3 linked regions of the Gloeocapsopsis sp. IPPAS B-1203 genome follow. The main gene of each other region encodes a partner of the protein of the gene in region 2 in a complex. Links are inferred from orthologs where the notes say so. Each region holds a gene or a part of one and is shown on either strand. Other genes may lie near its edges.

Region 1 (2,771 bases), on a different replicon or contig from region 2:
AAAATCGTTTGTGACTCAGCAGGTACAGGAGGTTATCACGTTGGTAGTCCACCAGATCAACGTATGGCGATCGCTGCAGCCAGTAAATTAGGCATCAAATTGCGTGGTAGTGCGCGTCAATTACAAAAAACTGATTTAGCAGAATTTGATCTGATTCTGGCAATGGATCGCGAAAATTATCAAGATATTTTAGCGCTCGATGCTCATGGTAAGTATCACGAGAAAGTACAACTGATGTGTAACTATTGCTCGCAGCATACTGTGGAAGAAGTTCCAGACCCCTACTACGGAGGAACACAAGGTTTTAATCATGTCATTGATATTCTCCTTGATGCTTGCACTGGCTTACTACAAGAAGTCAAAAACTAAAGATTCCCTGGGCAACTTTCTTACTGCAACAGTCGATATTTCATCACAAAACCAACTAATTCTGCACGATTACTGGTTGAAGTTTTCCGAAACAAGCTGCTAACATACTTCTCGACTGTCCGAGGACTCAGATGTAACCGGCTTCCTATTTCTGCATTGGATAAGCCGTGAGTTAATAAAACTGCAACTTGTTGCTCTCTTTGAGTTAGCTTAATGTGGATCTCTGTGTCTCCTTCATACCCAAGCGTGTGAGAATTAGCCCGCAAACCTTCTTCGTAAGATAAACGAGTTTCTGATTGAATAATTTGCGATCGCTCTAGTAAATTGCGAATAGCAGCTCCCAGTTCATTCAACTCAAATGGCTTAGGTAAATATAAGTCAGCGCCTGATTGATATCCAGCAATTCTTTCCTCTGTTTTATTTCTTGCCGTCAAAAATATCACTGGCAATAAGCGAAACTTAGGATGTTGACGAACATGACGCACTAATTCATAACCATTCATTCGTGGCATGACAATATCTGTCACCATCAAATGAGGATGATATGTTTGTACCATAGCCAATGCTTCTTGACCATCAGCTGCTGTGAGCACTGAATAGCCAGACATTTCCAAATAATCGCTGATTGACAAACGAGTTCCGAGATCGTCATCAACGATGAGAAGTGTCAAAGGCATGGATAATAAGTAGTTAACATCTCTAACCAAGGAATATACAGTCGCTGCATTCTACTACCGTAAGTAGATATAAAGTGTGTTCATACATTGTATTAACAATCCTAAACTAAAGCTAATGATTTATCTTCTAGCAAAAGTTAGGTGTAACAACTACATAAAAACCATTCCTGACACGAATTGTCTCCACTCATGGTAATGAGGGATACTCTAATAAAAAACTACCACTCGATAAAAATCAATAGAAAAATCAAATGGAAAGTTGATTCATGTTATTGTGCCAAATTATAGAATAGGTAGCCTAGCTATCCAAGCGCCCGTTAACTCTACCATTGAAACCGTAAATTTGACGACTGCCAACAACTGGTACTAAAACAACTTCTTTTTCATCTCCAGGCTCAAAACGTACTGCTGTACCAGCAGGAATATCGAGACGCATTCCGCGTGATCGCTCGCGCTCAAAGTCCAATGCTGAATTGACTTCATAAAAATGAAAGTGCGAACCTACTTGAATAGGGCGATCGCCACGATTAGCAACCTTGATGCGTACAGTTGGACGCCCTGTATTGAGTTCTATATCACCTTGTTGTACTAATAACTCTCCTGGAATCATTTTTTTTGAATTGATAGTTAATTCTTTGGATTCTACTATTGTGTCAATGTGGGCGCAAATCTCTATATGTCAATAAACTCATAGTATTTTTATTATCATAAGTGATTCAAAACACACACTATATCAGTTTAATATTGTGCATTGCTATAATGATTTTGACATTGATAATCACTGGTTTACTTTGTCGCTTTAATGAGTAAAACGAATATCATGAAATACAAAAAACTCTCTATTTTCTCATCAATGAGAAGATGTTAAATCTTTACTATCTGACAAAATCTCAATTAGTGAATCGGATTATGAACCGTGACTAGTTTTGTTCCATCAGGAAAAGTTGCTTCAACTTGAACTTCAGGTATCATCTCAGCTACGCCATCCATTACATCTGCGCGTGTCAATAAATTTGTGCCATAACTCATTAATTCTGCAACTGTACGCCCGTCTCGTGCGCCTTCTAAAATTGCCGCAGAAATATAAGCAATAGCTTCAGGATAGTTTAATTTCAATCCTCTTTGTTTGCGTCGTTCGGCAAGTAAAGCAGCAGTAAAAATAAGCAATTTATCTTTTTCCTGTGGTGTCAGTTGCATAGCAGTTCAGTCCTTTAGATTTGCCAAACACGCGATCGATAGGCTGGTTTTCCTAGAGAGGAAGATCGTAGCAGATGCCAGACCTCAGTGAACCAGTTTCGCACCTCAGTTGTAGAATTACCACGATAGCGGCATAATAAGCCTGCATTTAAGCGCGTAACGCCGATTTCGCCTTGTTCTACAGTAGAATTGAGGGTTCTTATTTTTTCTACCACGTCGGCTGATAGAGATTGTCCAATCCAGACAAAACTACCCACAATAGAGTTTCCCGCTAAACCGTGGGGGCTATTAATGATTTGCTCGTCTCCATGTAACCATTGGCGATCTATCCATAAAGGGTGTTGTTGTTGCCAAACTTCAGTATGCGATCGCCAGTTACCTTGTAAAAATTTTTCTCCTCTAGCACTGCGACCAAAGCGAGTAATCTCCCAACTTGTCCAAGTAGCCCCAGGTGCCAATTCTACCTGTAAATCCTGTCGATAAATTGCCCCATTAAACACAATTGTTTCTTGAGGAAACCATTCTAAA
Region 2 (6,048 bases):
AAGTTCGACTAATTCAACTGGCGATACTTCACCGCTGCGGATTAACTGCGCTTGATCGAGGGCTGAGGTAAAGGCTAGATCAGTTTTACTCATGAGGTGTGGTCAATGGCGATCGCGTTTGCGAAGTTAGCACGTCGAAGAAAGTTGAGCAAGAACCTTTAGCGTTCATCAACTTAATGGCTGATGAAAATAATATCAGCTTATTTACACGACCGCTGCTTTAATGACCAGCCTTTGGATAGTATTAATACTCTCGCAGTTATTTAACTATCTCCATATTGCTAGAAGTTACTGCGCAATAGGGAGATGAACAGCAAATAGACTACCTTGCCCAGGTGTTGATTTAACGTCGATTGTACCCTGATGAGCTTCTACAATTCTACGTGAAAGATATAATCCTAAACCACTACCAGAGCGTTTGTGGCTTCCTTGGCGAAATCTTTCAAATAAAGTAGCTTGTTCTTCTTGAGGAATACCAGAACCAGTATCTATGACTTCAATTGTGATGTATGAATCTGAATCTGCGCCTTGAGAAGGTTTCATGCATACAGTTACAGAACCATTATCAGTAAACTTGATTGCATTTCCCACTAAGTTTGTAAATAAACGGTGAATTTCCAAGCGATCGCCGATGATTTTCGGATTAACTTGTAAATTCATTGGTTCAAACTGTAAGGGAAGTTTTTTTTCTTGTGCAAGTGGTTCTAGTTCCTTGACAACTTCTGCTAGCACCTCTTGTAAATTGACAGGCATGAAATTTAAAACTTTACGATCTGCCTCAAAGCGGTATACTTCTAATAAAGTATTCACCATTTGTAGCAAGTTTTGATTACTACGCGCCATCGTAGTAACTGCTTCTTTCATTGTGGGTGAAAGTTCACCTAAAGCCCCTTGTTGAAACAGCATCAGCATTCTATCTGCTGCGACAAGAGGAGTACGCAAATCGTGTGTTAGGCGAGATACAAAATCTTCTCTTTGACGAGCTATTTGATCGCGTTCATCCACGCTATGTTTTAACCGTAATAGCGATCGCACGCGTGCCAACAATTCATCAACCTCTACAGGTTTGCGAATAAAATCGTCTGCACCCATGTCCAAGCCCTGTGCAACACTTGGTTGATCGTATGCCGTTATTAGCAAAATTGGAATAAATGGTAGCTGGTTATTTCGCCGGATACGCTGAGTTACCTCAAAGCCGTCCATTCCTGGCATCATGACATCAAGTAGTACCAAGTGTGGCGGAGACTGTTCAACTAGTCTTAAAGCCGTAGGACCATCTTCTGCGGTAGCTATTTTATAACCTTCCTCTTCCAGAATTGTTTGGATCAGGAAAACATTGTCTGGCGAGTCATCTACAACAAGAATATTATCAGGGCGAGAGGGTTGGGCACACATGGAATCCAAGTATCTACAACTATAAGTTAAATTTTATTAACTGCTTGCATCTGTATTATTTTTCCTCCTAACTGCTCACTTGACCTCCTACTTACGAAGGATTGTTTTTATACCAACTTGTTATTAAAAGTTTTTTTGTAATACTATTTCGATTGCTTGCAAGAGAAAGCAAATACACTATCGCTAAAGTTAAAAACTGTAGTGACATTATTTTCGTCGAATAACTAGATTATCATAAAGTCGTTACTAACTATTTATGAGTTACTATCTACTCAAACTGCAATCATGCATCCTTGATACACGTTAACTACAGTTATGGTTGTCAAAGTAAAGTATGTCTGCATACACTCACAACGAAAACTTTATATGTAAATCCACGGTAGTAGAAATCTGTTTAGCTGCACATTGATTCGCAATTGCACCCATGTAGGAGGTCTGTTGACTGACTTAGCTCAAAGCTGTTTACTTTGTGGTAGCAAGGTAAGAAACCTAGAAGAGAAAATAGCGTTGTGCAAGAGGTAACACTGTCGCAGGCTCACAAGTCAATAATTTTCCATCTGCTTTCACTTCATAAGTCTCAGGATCTACTTCGATTTGAGGTAAAAGATCGTTTAACTTCATTTCTCTTTTACTTAGCTGACGAGTACCAGAGACAGCGGCAACATTTTTTTGTAAGTTTAGCTGTTGAGAAATTCCTAAATCTATTGCAGCCTGTGAAACAAATGTCAGCGAAGTTTTTGCGATCGCCCCACCAAAACTAGCAAACATCGGACGCATATGTACAGGTTGTGGTGTAGGGATACTCGCGTTGGCATCTCCCATCTGCGCATAGGCGATCGCCCCACCTTTAATCACAATTTCTGGCTTGACACCAAAGAACGCCGGACGCCACAAACACAAATCAGCCAGTTTCCCTTCTTCTACTGAACCGACATAATGAGAAATACCATGTGCGATCGCCGGATTAATTGTATATTTAGCAACATAGCGCTTGGCACGAAAGTTGTCGTTTTCTGAAGTATCTTCTGCTAGCGCACCGCGCTGTACTTTCATTTTGTGAGCAGTTTGCCAAGTCCGAATAATCACTTCTCCCACTCTTCCCATTGCTTGAGAATCAGAAGAAATTATGCTAAAAGCACCCAAATCGTGCAAAATGTCTTCGGCTGCAATTGTTTCTCTGCGAATCCGCGACTCAGCAAAGGCGACATCTTCTGCAATTCCTGGATCGAGATGATGGCACACCATCAACATATCTAAGTGTTCGTCTAAAGTATTTAATGTATAAGGACGTGTGGGATTGGTAGAAGAAGGTAAAACGTTAGCTTCTCCACAGACTTTGATGATATCTGGTGCATGACCGCCACCTGCACCTTCTGTATGATAAGTGTGAATGACGCGATTTTTAAAAGCAGCGATCGTATCTTCAACAAATCCTGCTTCGTTGAGTGTATCGGTGTGAATAGCAACTTGGACATCAAATTCGTCTGCAACACTCAAACAGGTATCAATTGCAGCAGGTGTTGTTCCCCAATCTTCATGGAGTTTTAAACCCATCGCCCCTGCTTGAACTTGTTCGACGAGTCCTTGCGGTTGACTGCTGTTACCTTTACCTAAAAATCCTAAATTAACTGGAAATGCATCCGCAGCTTGCAGCATGCGGTAAATATTCCAAGGTCCAGGCGTACAAGTTGTTGCGTTTGTTCCTGTGGCTGGGCCTGTACCGCCACCAATCATTGTCGTGACTCCAGAGGCGATCGCTGTCTCAATCTGTTGCGGACAAATAAAGTGAATGTGCGCGTCAATTCCTCCAGCCGTGAGAATCATTCCTTCTCCAGCAATGGCTTCAGTACCAGGACCAATAATAATATCTACATTGTCTTGAATATATGGATTTCCCGCTTTGCCAATTTTGAAAATCTTGCCGTCTTTAATGCCAATATCAGCTTTAACGATTCCCCACCAATCGAGAATTAAAGCATTGGTAATCACAACATCAACAGCACCATCAGCGTTGGATATTGGCGATTGTCCCATACCATCGCGAATCACTTTACCGCCGCCAAATTTGACTTCATCACCGTAGGTTGTCAAGTCTTGTTCAACTTCAATAATCAATTCTGTATCTGCAAGTCGCACGCGATCGCCTACTGTTGGACCAAATGTCTCAGCGTAAGCACGACGATCCATGCGATAACTCATGCGATGCTCCTTTTATGGTCTGGTAATGTGTTTTGAACCAAAAAAACACGAAGATAAAGAGGTTCTTGGGTATTTTATCCCGTTCTGGTGCTACGACAACTGTGTAGTCACATTGTTGTAAGGATGCGATCGCATTTATTATGACCATACATCGAAGCGATAGCGAATCGCACCTGTCACCGGATCGTTGCAAACCTCAGCATATCCTACCCTTTCAGCCTCTTGGAGTAGTTTCTTCGCTTCTTTGGGTTCTAGCCCAGTGTACATCGCTGCTTGTGCAATCGATAGCTGTCCGCCGTTTGTTTTAGCTGCTAAAAGCCTGCAAGAGGGTTAATCTGTCATTTACACAAAATCATTGACTGTGATGTGACTGGCTTGAATCCCTTCGAGAAGAGTAATATGCATCTGACTTCCCAAATCTCCCAACCCTTCGAGCTTCCAGCGAATTTCAGTATTCTGCCCGACCTGAGTAACATTAAGGTCACTGAGGCTAAGAGTGGTACCATTGATAGTTGTTGGCAGCCCTAACAAATCTCGACCATCCTGAAAGTCTCGGATGACATCTTGACCACTACTCAGATAGAACCGATCGAACCCAGAGCCACCTTGAAGCAGATCGTCGCCCGTACCACCATTTAATGTATCGTCACCGCATCCCCCAATGAGGATATCGTTACCTGAATCGCCATGAAGTGTGTCATCACCTTGACCTGCCTGCAACCAATCATCGCCAGCGTCACCATAGAGAATATCGCGACCATAATTGCCTCTTAAGCTATCATTACCTGCACTACCCGTGAGGACATCGCCACCTTTGCCGCCACTCATCGTATCCTCGCCATCACCCCCAATCAGGGAATCCTTGCCGTTGCCCCCTTGAAGTTCATCGTCGCCCCTATCCCCATGCAGAAAATCATTTCCTCTACCACCGTGCAGGAAATCGTTGCCGTCTTGACCAAATAGATAATCATTTCCTCTGCCACCGTACAGCAAATTGTTTCCGCTGCCTGCATGTAAGGCATCGCTGCCATCGCCTCCTTTTAAGACATCATCACCCCCGCCTCCATGCAGTAAGTCATTTTCTCGCCCTCCATAAAGCACATCATCCCCGCTTCTGTCTGACAGAAGATTGTTCCCCTTATATGATTGGGCAATTACTTCTGGATAGGCTGCTGGAAGCGGAAAGGAACTATCCCTAAACAGAGGGCTTTCCTGGTTATTTAAATGCTGATTAAAGAAAGCAGTGATGTAATCATTAGTGATCTGCGTGACTCGGTTGGGGTCAATCAGTTCAAAATCTTTGTGTTCATAAGTCTTGATAGTCGCTTGCGGATCGAAGAAATAATTGAATGAGTTTGCTAGACCACCGATCTCGATACCAGACTCTCGCAAGAGAGGAAATAGAAAGGGAACATCACTGGTATAGTGCAAGTGAGTTGTCCCCAAAATGGTCACTTTATATCCTTCATTTTGGAGATTATTGAGGAAGGTTTGATCGTCCACCTCTCTTGATAATGCATCAGAACTGATCTCTGTACCAAATGCCACGTTGTTGAACACCATAAAGGGTTGGGAGAGACTAGCGTTAAATGTGTCTACCTGTAACAAGCCGTCTAAATTTGCTCCTGCTTTGAAACGAGGATCGGTTGCCAAAACTTCGGCGGCAGTCACTCCACCTGTAGAAACTCCAAAAACACCGACTCGATCTAAGTCCAATCTCCCGTTAAACAAACCTGTTGGATCGTTTCCTGCATTAAATTTTTCAAGTTCGTCTAAGACAAATTGGATATCTCCAGCTCTGATAGCAACGTTTTTAGTTTGAAGTTCGTCAATTTCAGCTTCAATGTTTGCTGTATCAAAGAGCGAAGAACGAGGAGCAACTCGTCCACCAGGAAGGATGTTCAAGGCTGAGTCGTAAGTATGGTTAATCGCAACGACGACATACCCTTGACTAGCTAATTCTTGTGCTCTAAAGGTGTTAAATTCAGGCATGTCAGTACCGCCGTGAGACAAAAATACCACTGGATATTTGGATTGTGTCGTGGCAACTGAAGCGTTCTCGATACTGTAAGTCGGGATAGATTGAACCAGGTTGACAAATTCATCTGTTGGTATTCCTAACCCAGATGCAAACGCACTACTCAATTCTTCACTCATATAAGGTGCGGTCGTAGCGCCTGGAACTGCTTCACTGGGATACCAAACTTTTGCCGTAATCTCTCGAACATCGTTGGGATCTTCTGTGAAAAGTTCTTCTCGCTTTGGATCGGCAAAGTACAAAGAGGTGGTTCCCACGGCATACTTACCTGTTGGTTCGGGGAAAGAAATCGCTTGAGTTTCATTGGTTTTCATCGCAGGAATATCCTAGGTTGTATTTTTTGTGACGACTTGTTCTGAGGCTATCTATGATTTTTATTCCCATGCTTTGCTGGTCTGTAGTATCAAACACAGATG
Region 3 (2,950 bases), on a different replicon or contig from region 2:
CTGTGTCTCCTTCATACCCAAGCGTGTGAGAATTAGCCCGCAAACCTTCTTCGTAAGATAAACGAGTTTCTGATTGAATAATTTGCGATCGCTCTAGTAAATTGCGAATAGCAGCTCCCAGTTCATTCAACTCAAATGGCTTAGGTAAATATAAGTCAGCGCCTGATTGATATCCAGCAATTCTTTCCTCTGTTTTATTTCTTGCCGTCAAAAATATCACTGGCAATAAGCGAAACTTAGGATGTTGACGAACATGACGCACTAATTCATAACCATTCATTCGTGGCATGACAATATCTGTCACCATCAAATGAGGATGATATGTTTGTACCATAGCCAATGCTTCTTGACCATCAGCTGCTGTGAGCACTGAATAGCCAGACATTTCCAAATAATCGCTGATTGACAAACGAGTTCCGAGATCGTCATCAACGATGAGAAGTGTCAAAGGCATGGATAATAAGTAGTTAACATCTCTAACCAAGGAATATACAGTCGCTGCATTCTACTACCGTAAGTAGATATAAAGTGTGTTCATACATTGTATTAACAATCCTAAACTAAAGCTAATGATTTATCTTCTAGCAAAAGTTAGGTGTAACAACTACATAAAAACCATTCCTGACACGAATTGTCTCCACTCATGGTAATGAGGGATACTCTAATAAAAAACTACCACTCGATAAAAATCAATAGAAAAATCAAATGGAAAGTTGATTCATGTTATTGTGCCAAATTATAGAATAGGTAGCCTAGCTATCCAAGCGCCCGTTAACTCTACCATTGAAACCGTAAATTTGACGACTGCCAACAACTGGTACTAAAACAACTTCTTTTTCATCTCCAGGCTCAAAACGTACTGCTGTACCAGCAGGAATATCGAGACGCATTCCGCGTGATCGCTCGCGCTCAAAGTCCAATGCTGAATTGACTTCATAAAAATGAAAGTGCGAACCTACTTGAATAGGGCGATCGCCACGATTAGCAACCTTGATGCGTACAGTTGGACGCCCTGTATTGAGTTCTATATCACCTTGTTGTACTAATAACTCTCCTGGAATCATTTTTTTTGAATTGATAGTTAATTCTTTGGATTCTACTATTGTGTCAATGTGGGCGCAAATCTCTATATGTCAATAAACTCATAGTATTTTTATTATCATAAGTGATTCAAAACACACACTATATCAGTTTAATATTGTGCATTGCTATAATGATTTTGACATTGATAATCACTGGTTTACTTTGTCGCTTTAATGAGTAAAACGAATATCATGAAATACAAAAAACTCTCTATTTTCTCATCAATGAGAAGATGTTAAATCTTTACTATCTGACAAAATCTCAATTAGTGAATCGGATTATGAACCGTGACTAGTTTTGTTCCATCAGGAAAAGTTGCTTCAACTTGAACTTCAGGTATCATCTCAGCTACGCCATCCATTACATCTGCGCGTGTCAATAAATTTGTGCCATAACTCATTAATTCTGCAACTGTACGCCCGTCTCGTGCGCCTTCTAAAATTGCCGCAGAAATATAAGCAATAGCTTCAGGATAGTTTAATTTCAATCCTCTTTGTTTGCGTCGTTCGGCAAGTAAAGCAGCAGTAAAAATAAGCAATTTATCTTTTTCCTGTGGTGTCAGTTGCATAGCAGTTCAGTCCTTTAGATTTGCCAAACACGCGATCGATAGGCTGGTTTTCCTAGAGAGGAAGATCGTAGCAGATGCCAGACCTCAGTGAACCAGTTTCGCACCTCAGTTGTAGAATTACCACGATAGCGGCATAATAAGCCTGCATTTAAGCGCGTAACGCCGATTTCGCCTTGTTCTACAGTAGAATTGAGGGTTCTTATTTTTTCTACCACGTCGGCTGATAGAGATTGTCCAATCCAGACAAAACTACCCACAATAGAGTTTCCCGCTAAACCGTGGGGGCTATTAATGATTTGCTCGTCTCCATGTAACCATTGGCGATCTATCCATAAAGGGTGTTGTTGTTGCCAAACTTCAGTATGCGATCGCCAGTTACCTTGTAAAAATTTTTCTCCTCTAGCACTGCGACCAAAGCGAGTAATCTCCCAACTTGTCCAAGTAGCCCCAGGTGCCAATTCTACCTGTAAATCCTGTCGATAAATTGCCCCATTAAACACAATTGTTTCTTGAGGAAACCATTCTAAACAAGCATCAGTATCGACTTGTAGCAAAATATTTTGCCTAGCTTCCAAACCATTACTACGATAAATCTTACTAGCAGCAGCAGTTGTAATGAGTGTATGAGCTTGCGGTTGCAGATGAAAATTGAGTGATAGTTTGTCACCGCCAACAATACCTCCAGCAGTGTGTAAAATCACACTATGACAAACTGCTCCTTCTGGATAAAAAGGTCTTTGAACTTTTAGCGGTGCTTGCATTTGCTGGTGTGTCACCGCAGTTACACCATCTACTAACGCATAGACAATATTTAAACTACCGTGCCAAGAATTAAGCTTTTGAGACTTGTTGAGTTCTAGCAAGCGCAATATTTTGGATGAGATTAATTTTGTTATTGTGACACGTTATGCATAAATGATTTGAATTTTATAGGGTAAATTTGCTTAATTATAATCATTAACATAGTAGGCTTTCTCAGTAATATTGCGGTTGGACGCCTTGTCAAATTAGCGTTAATTTGCTTGTTATAACGAATGATCTATAAATTTACACTCGTGCGATCAGTCAATATGAAACATACTAATCCATTAACAGACTATGTGTGTTAGTCTGCAACAATGGAGCATAATTGGCAGCTTGAGTATATGGGTATTAACGACAACCCCAGCAAATGCTGTAATAGGGAAGTTTGCACAACAAAATGAATCGAATTTCCAATCAACGTTAATTGACCAAAATCCAATATTAATTGCTGCACCTGAAAACTTCAATCCTAGTTTGCGATCGCTACCACCGCCA

The links. Proteins that work in one complex are often made in the same cells at the same time.
Region 1: the proteins of ureC (region 2) and CSQ79_RS09380 are in contact, whole or in part, in a crystal structure (PDB 6ZO0), measured with the Sporosarcina pasteurii proteins. The link is inferred for Gloeocapsopsis sp. IPPAS B-1203 from one-to-one orthologs. Residues at the interface, in WP_115362090.1 of Sporosarcina pasteurii: Met1, Lys2, Ile3, Asn4, Arg5, Gln6, Tyr8, Ala9, Tyr12, Gly13, Pro14, Thr15, Val16, Gly17, Asp18, Gln19, Val20, Arg21, Ala23, Asp24, Asp26, Trp28, Thr37, Tyr38, Gly39, Asp40, Glu41, Asn43, Gly47, Lys48; in WP_115364121.1 of Sporosarcina pasteurii: Val2, Pro3, Gly4, Glu5, Tyr6, Arg7, Val8, Ala9, Glu10, Gly11, Glu12, Ile13, Glu14, Ile15, Asn16, Arg19, Gly37, Ser38, His39, Ile40, Arg60, Asn62, Ile63, Pro64, Ser65, Gly66, Thr67, Leu84, Gly85, Gly86.
Region 3: the proteins of ureC (region 2) and ureA are in contact, whole or in part, in a crystal structure (PDB 4CEU), measured with the Sporosarcina pasteurii proteins. The link is inferred for Gloeocapsopsis sp. IPPAS B-1203 from one-to-one orthologs. Residues at the interface, in WP_115362090.1 of Sporosarcina pasteurii: Lys441, Phe442, Asp463, Pro464, Ser465, Ala466, Ser467, Ile468, Thr470, Pro471, Gln472, Pro473, Met475, Arg477, Gln565, Arg566, Tyr567, Phe568, Leu569, Phe570; in WP_115362093.1 of Sporosarcina pasteurii: Ala6, Glu9, Lys10, Ile13, Ala16, Leu19, Arg23, Asn31, Tyr32, Pro33, Glu34, Val36, Thr40, Met44, Met70, Glu71, Val73, Met76, Asp78, Gln81, Ala82, Glu83, Leu92.

Annotation. Positions count from the first base shown.
Region 1 is NZ_PEIG01000004.1:278,804-281,574, forward strand. It holds CSQ79_RS09380 (urease subunit beta), read right to left. Parts: upstream 1,657-2,771; coding sequence 1,345-1,656; downstream 1-1,344. Other genes in the region: CSQ79_RS09370 (low molecular weight protein-tyrosine-phosphatase), read left to right, coding at 1-369; CSQ79_RS09375 (response regulator transcription factor), read right to left, coding at 390-1,046; ureA (urease subunit gamma), read right to left, coding at 1,941-2,243; CSQ79_RS09390 (urease accessory protein UreD), read right to left, coding at 2,258-2,771.
Region 2 is NZ_PEIG01000021.1:37,428-43,475, reverse strand. The notes cover bases 1,234-4,178. They hold ureC (urease subunit alpha), read right to left. Parts: upstream 3,583-4,178; coding sequence 1,885-3,582; downstream 1,234-1,884. Other genes in these bases: CSQ79_RS25085 (alpha/beta hydrolase), read right to left, coding at 3,937-4,178; CSQ79_RS25090 (hypothetical protein), read right to left, coding at 3,733-3,861; CSQ79_RS25100 (hybrid sensor histidine kinase/response regulator), read right to left, coding at 1,234-1,395. In the rest of the region: CSQ79_RS25105 (amidase), read right to left, coding at 1-93; more of CSQ79_RS25100, read right to left, coding at 289-1,233; more of CSQ79_RS25085, read right to left, coding at 4,179-5,946.
Region 3 is NZ_PEIG01000004.1:279,396-282,345, forward strand. It holds ureA (urease subunit gamma), read right to left. Parts: upstream 1,652-2,950; coding sequence 1,349-1,651; downstream 1-1,348. Other genes in the region: CSQ79_RS09375 (response regulator transcription factor), read right to left, coding at 1-454; CSQ79_RS09380 (urease subunit beta), read right to left, coding at 753-1,064; CSQ79_RS09390 (urease accessory protein UreD), read right to left, coding at 1,666-2,523; CSQ79_RS09395 (hypothetical protein), read left to right, coding at 2,750-2,950.